2 regions of the Pseudoalteromonas sp. BSi20429 genome follow, and region 2 is predicted to be linked to the other one. Evidence: riboswitches for the same ligand, from Rfam matches in the RefSeq annotation. Region 2 holds a riboswitch; the other holds the start of a gene.

Region 1 (3,424 bases), on a different contig from region 2:
AATATCCCACAACTGGTTTTTATCATCATTAATAGCGCCCAATAAATGCGCTCGCCCATCGCCTAAACGTGGTGAAAAATGCCCAAATTGGTGCCCAGAGTAACCAAGTGCTACTGCAGGAATCGCCTGTTTCTCGTTACCGCTAAAAGTGCTAGCACGCAAATCAGCTGCAACGTTAATATTAAACTCTTTTGCTAAGCTCTCGTTCCACAGCAATAGCTGAGGAGAGGCAACACTTGCAGGAAAATCTTCTATCGCAAAGTTTTCCGTAATGTCTGTGTATCTTGGCACTAATTTCATGGTAATTCCTATTATTGCTGACTTATACCAACACGGTTGTCACCAACGCCATAAGCAACAATTAAACTTAACTCTTGCATACTTAAGCCGCTTTGCTTTTGCATTTCATTAAAAAAAGCTTGGGTTGCATTTAGTGACTTTTTAGTTTGTAAGCCGCCATCTATAATTTTATGGGCGCGTAAGTAACTCTCTACATCGCGTGATAGTAAAAAGGTATCTTTACCAAGTGCTCGTAGCGCATAAGGTCCTGTATTTCCGCCTAAACGCGCACCATGTTTTTTTAAATACGCCCATAAACCAATAATATCGTCTGCTGGCCAATTAGCGATAAACTGACTAAAACTGCCATGTTCCCCTGCTATTTCGTGGATCATGTAAGCATTTTCGGTAATTGTTTTTACTTTTTTATAGTTACGAACAATTCGCTCATCCGTTGCTTTTTGTTCCAGCATATCAGGTGGCATCATTAATAACTTATCAACGCTAAAATCCCAAAAAACCTCTCTAAAGCCTGGCCACTTATTATTAATGACTGACCAATAAAAGCCGCTTTGAAATACTTTTCGAGTAAATTCCTCAAGCCAATCGTCGTCACTTAACGTGCTTAGTTGTTTTTTAGATAGCGGTTTTGCAAGTAATAACTTAAGCATTTTTTCGGAGCCTTTTCGCTCTACCGCTCGCTTATAAATATCGCTAAATTTTTCCATACTAATTAAATACCTCACTACTTATATTGCTAGTGTACGAGAAAAGCACCCAATACGTAACCACTCCCATTATGGATGAATGAATATGCATTTAGTCGCTTGACACCTAGACGGCTAAAATGCTTTAATCGCCGTAATTACCCTATTTAAATTGCACAGGTTTGTAAGTTTTTACTCTACAAACAGGTGTAAAGGGCTAGAAGAGGTGCGTTATTCAGGTAGCGTATGTTAGGAGCGCAAACTCCAGTGAGCATACGTGAGGGGAATTAACGCCGAGAAGTAACCACTTTTGCGAGGTGTTTATTTCGGGCGACTAGGTTGAACCCTAGCGACTGTCACCAATAGCTGCTTATAAAAGCAGCTTATTAGTTTGGTGGAGAGCTTCTGGTCTTAAATATTAAGGCCGTGCGCCCTATTATTTTAAGCCCATTCGCTCTTCGAATTATTAGTTCGAACGACGTTAATGCGGCTCCTTCCATAAAGCTTTTTAACTCTTCGAATAATACCAATTGCATTAAATTAGTTATCGCTAAAATGATCACGTTTTTAATAAAGTTGGTACAAATTATAAGTTCGTGAGAGATGATCAACAACTTCAATTTAAACGACTACTCATTGTGGACCGCGCTCGTAACGCCATTTGATCAACACGGCGATGTTGACTACAACACGTTAACTAAACTGGTTAGCGATCAAGAAGCAGCGCATAACGGTATTTTACTACTTGGCAGCACGGGCGAAGGTTTAGCACTAACGCTAAAAGAGCAACAAGCCATTGTTGAACACGTATGCCAGCTAAAACCAGCAGTACCACTCATGGTTGCTGTGGGCGGTAGTAACTTAAAGCAACAAATTGAGTGGGTTAACTACTGTAATACACTCCCAATTCATAGCTTTTTACTTGGCTCACCGCTTTATGCAAAGCCTGGCGCTATAGGTCAAACTCATTGGTTTGAAAGCCTACTTAATGCAAGTGTTCACCCGTGTATGCTTTATAACGTACCGGGTCGAAGTGCTGTTAGCATTCCAACTGCAACAATTCAAAACTTACAAAATAATAAAAATTTATGGGCGTTAAAAGAAGCGAGCGGCAGCATTGCTCAGTTTGAAGCTTATCGCCAAGCTGCGCCTAATTTAGCTATTTTTAGTGGCGACGATGCGCTAATGCCTTATTTTGCTCAAGCTGGCGCAAAAGGTTTGGTGTCGGTAGCTGCAAATGCATGGCCCGCACAAACTCACGAGTTTGTTAAACGCAGCTTAAGTGGTCAACACCCTAATTTATTTGCCCAGTGGTCAAGCGCTATTAATAGCCTATTTGCTGTTGCAAACCCTATTCCCGTAAAGGTATTGATGCATTTGCAAGGTCGCTTAAGCAGCCCGCAACTTCGTCCACCTTTAACACACCTTGAGTTAACTCAAACCGATTGCATCACAACTGCAAACAACACCATTTTATCTTGGCATTAAATACAGGTTTTTATAATGAGCTGGTTAGAACTATTAAATAATTTAGAATCGGGCGCAGTACGCGCAGCATCACAAAACGAAAGCGGCCAATGGCAAGCTAACGTAGAAGTAAAACAAGGCATTTTGGATGCCTTCAAAAATGGCACTAATACTGAGTTTGCAGGTGGTTTTGTTGATAAACATAACTTAGCTCCGCAAGAATTTAGTACTGACGATGGCGTACGTATGGTGCCGGGTGGCTCTAGTGTTCGCCGTGGTGCTTATGTTGCTAAAGGCACGATTATTATGCCACCAGCGTATGTAAACATTGGTGCATACATCGACGAAGGCACAATGGTAGATAGCCACGCATTAGTTGGCTCGTGTGCACAAGTAGGTAAAAACGTACATTTAAGTGCTGCAGTGCAGCTTGGTGGTGTACTTGAGCCAATTGGTGCAAGCCCAGTAGTTGTAGAAGACGACGCCTTTATTGGCGCTGGCTGTATTATTGTTGAAGGTGTAGTCATTAAAAAAGGTGCAGTACTTGCCCCAGGCGTGCGTTTATCGGCGACTATTCCGGTATACGACTGCGTAAACGAGCGCCAACTAGATAAAGGCGAGCCAATCCCAGAATACGCGATTGTAATACCAGGCTCTCGCCCTGCGTCAAACGAGTGGGCGCGCGAGCAAGGCCTAAGCATGTCGTGTGCGTTAATAGTTAAATACCGCGACGAAAAAAGCGATGCATCGTTATTGCTTGAAGAGGTTTTACGATAATGAGCTTTTTGAGCACGCCTATCAAAACCGCTGTAAATACAATTACACAACAACTTGATACACCTTTTTTTGTTTACGACCTAGATCAACTAAACGCGCATCTTGCACGTTTAGTTGCGCAAACCGATGTAAAACTGTGGTACGCGGTAAAAGCAAATCCACTGTCTAAAATTATTCAAAGCTTAGACAGCGCT
Region 2 (3,424 bases):
TTACACTTATCACTGAGCCTACTAATACCCAAGCCCAAGCAGATACGTTTTTTAGAATTTGGACATTAAAAGAGTCACTTGCTAAAGCCACCAGCCGCCCTATTGCAAAATTACTTAGCCCCAATGTGTTTGACGAATTACATAGTGCAAAGCTGAGTGCTTGCAGTAATCGCGTTACTGTAGTTGATAGCAGTGACAGCAATGTTTGTTTTGATGTGAGTGTGGTGCATAAAAAAAGCACCGACTGGCGATGCTTTTTATTAAATGACTTTATTAATCAATTTTGTTAAGTGATTTTACTAGGTAATTTTCCTGAATAACCGTTATTTACGCAGCAAAATCGTTTTCTAATAAACGGCTATGAATAGACTGTACTACGTTATCTGACTCAGTTTGCTCTACTAAAAAGCACAAGTTGTGCTTACTTGCACCGTGACAAATTAATCGAATGTTAAAGTCTTTTAGTACACTCATTAAGTTCATTTCGTGTTGGCGTAATTGAATCTCAGAGCCAATAAGTGCCACCAGTGTTAGGTTGTTTTCTACCGAAACATGGCAAAACTCTGCAAGCTTATCTAGGCATTCTTGATCGAGCTCTGGGCGCGATGCGTTTTGCGCATTATCAAGGGTTATAGCTACGCTGATTTCTGATGTGGTTACCAAATCTACCGATATATTATATTCACTTAATAGTGTAAATACGCGTGCTAAAAAGCCGCTTGCTAGTAGCATTTCAGGGCTTTTAAGCGTAAGCAATATTTGGTTTTTACGTTGTGTTACTGCGCGTATACCTGGTTGCTGCGATTTTTCACGCTCAATCCACGTACCGCCACGCTCTGGCTCGCGGCTAGAACCTACAAATACGTTAATGTGGCTACGACTTGCTGGCAAAATAGTCGCTGGGTGTAATACTTTTGCGCCAAAGGTTGCCATTTCAGCGGCTTCGTCAAAACTTAAACGTGCAATAGGCGTCGCTTTTGCGCACAAACGCGGGTCGGTGCTAAAAATGCCCACTACATCGGTCCAAATATGCACACTTTTAGCGTTAATCGCTTCAGCTAGTAATGCAGCGCTATAGTCAGAACCACCTCGTCCTAGCGTTGTGGTTTGACCGTATTCGTCACTACCAATAAATCCCTGAGTTACAATTACTTGAGCGTCTAATAACGGGATTAAATGCTCTTTAGCAGCTTGCGCTGTGGTTGCAACATTAGGCGTTGCTTTGCCAAATTGGCTATCGGTTTTAAGCACCTTGCGCACATCAAAGCGATCGGCGTTTAAACCTTGTAAACGCAGCACCTGAGCAAATAAATATGACGATAAACGCTCACCAAAGCTAAGTAGCTCATCGTGTTGCTGATCGGTTGTTAGTGACTCTTGAGCCAATGTTTGAAATGCTTTTAGGGTTTCGTTAAAGCCAACCGCTAAATCGGCATCTAGCGATAATTCATCTAAAATAGTTTGTTGAATAGCAAGCACGCCATTTATGTGTTCTTGGCGCTCACTTGAGGTAATGCTTGATTTACACAGTGCAACTAAGTGGTTAGTTACGCCGGCACTGGCGCTCACGGCAACAATACGTACGCTTTTATCTGCAACAATAATTTCGCTACAGCGACTCATCGCTTCAAAATTTGCAACACTTGTTCCGCCAAATTTGGCAACGATGTAATCTGATTTTGCGCTTAACTCTGTTTTAGGCACTGTTTGTGGCGCTGATTGGGTAGTCATTTAGTCTCCTTTCGCGGTATCCAAACCGCAATAAAACAAGAAGAACTTGGCAAAGGAATGCTTGAAGATAAGTCCACTGCCAGAAGCTCTCCACCTATATTGGTGACAGTTTTGAGGATTCAGCCCCATAAACCGAAAAACAATGACGACGTACCATTATTTTCCTCGGCGAGTACTTCCCTCCTTAATGATCATCGGCTTTCGTCGCCTAACATTAAGTACCTAAGTATCGCACCTCTTCTGAATGCTTTATTAACCAGTGGCTAATAAAACAAAACCCCACTAAGTAGCGGGGCTTTGAAAGTTATCGTTTAGACGTCTAGCTGTCAAGCATTTAATAATTTATGAGTTAAATAAAACTGCCCATGTAATACGAGCCCGCATATCCAACCGTGTAACAAATTAATAAATGCAGCGATAAGCGCAAGTAGCTCATAAAGGTAAGCGCTTTAACTTTACTCATGGCAATAATACCCGCAGCCGACCCAATGATAAGCATTGAACCGCCCACGCCCGTTGCATACGTAAACGACAACCAGTGCTGTTGGCTCATTACTATATCGGCTTTTAATAAAGCAGCAGTAAGCGGTACGTTATCGACCCCTGCTGATAATATGCCCATTAAGTAGTTTGCGTACTCAGGTGCCATTACCGTGTATAGGTCTGTAAATTTACTTAGCATACCAATTTCTTTAAGTGCGCCTACAAGTAAAAGTACACCTACAAAAAATAATAATGTGTCGTATTCTATATCGCGAACAAAATCGATTATGTCTTTGTTAATGTCTTTTTTGCGCATTAAAAACTGCGCTACTAAAAACATCACTGATAAGCCAAACAAGAAGGTTAATAAAGGCGGTACGCTGTAAACTACACTCAGCATAAGTGTGCTCACTACGGTAGATAAAAATATAACAGCAATGGTTATGTCGGTTTTTTCAATGCGGGTTTTACCTGCACTAGCAAACTCAACACGCCCTTTCATACCTATAGACAGTAACGCGGCAAGCAGCATAACGCTTGCAAGAGCTGGCGCTATAAGTAGTAATAAATGAGCAATGGTTACTTTGCCATCTAAAAATATCATTAGTGTGGTTACGTCACCTGTTATTAGCGATACCCCACCTGAGTTAACCCCAAACACAATAAGCGTGGCGTATTTAATAAGCTTTTTAGGTTCAAGTTTTAACGACATAACAACCGCAAGCGATATAAGCGTCGCTGTTACGTTGTCTGAAATCGACGAAAACAAAAATGCAAAACCACCCACCAAAAACATGAGCTTTTTTTCGCTAATACTTTTTGGCATAACACGGTGCACAATATTTTCTATAAACCCCTTTGAATTTAAATACGCTACAAAGGTCATTGCAGCCATTAAAAATAACCATAACGAGGCAATTTCTAAAATATTTTCATTTAAAAGGTGTTGAATCGTATCGGGGCTTTGCCCGTGTAGAGGGTATATAAAAAGAAGAATCCAGCAAAGCGTACCAAAAAACAGCGTGGTTTTAGCTTTATTGACATGGATTATATCTTCTATAACGATCAGTAAAAATGCAATCGCTATCAGGGTTAGAATAATCGAGGAAACCATGGTAGTTAAACAACCTTTGATATAGTTTTAAAGAACACACAAATAACATTCCATTTCATGTGCCTATTTTCGGCGCGAATTTTAGCACTGCCTCTA

What was found. A riboswitch is a leader RNA that binds a small molecule or an ion and turns the genes downstream of it on or off. The one in region 2 is predicted to bind lysine.
Region 1: it holds a riboswitch for lysine, as region 2 does, so the genes downstream of both, dapA (4-hydroxy-tetrahydrodipicolinate synthase) here and lysC (lysine-sensitive aspartokinase 3) in region 2, are expected to answer to the same signal.

Annotation. Positions count from the first base shown of each region.
Region 1 covers NZ_BADV01000006.1:3,419-6,842, reverse strand. The annotation lists gene P20429_RS18410 (YdiU family protein) at 1-300, opposite strand, end outside; gene P20429_RS18415 (DNA-3-methyladenine glycosylase I) at 312-1,007, opposite strand; lysine riboswitch at 1,200-1,399, shown strand; gene dapA (4-hydroxy-tetrahydrodipicolinate synthase) at 1,590-2,474, shown strand; gene P20429_RS18425 (2,3,4,5-tetrahydropyridine-2,6-dicarboxylate N-succinyltransferase) at 2,490-3,230, shown strand; gene P20429_RS18430 (PLP-dependent decarboxylase) at 3,230-3,424, shown strand, end outside.
Region 2 covers NZ_BADV01000027.1:22,982-26,405, reverse strand. The annotation lists gene P20429_RS13370 (4'-phosphopantetheinyl transferase superfamily protein) at 1-290, shown strand, start outside; gene lysC (lysine-sensitive aspartokinase 3) at 328-1,731, opposite strand; lysine riboswitch at 1,807-1,979, opposite strand; gene nhaD (sodium:proton antiporter NhaD) at 2,081-3,328, opposite strand.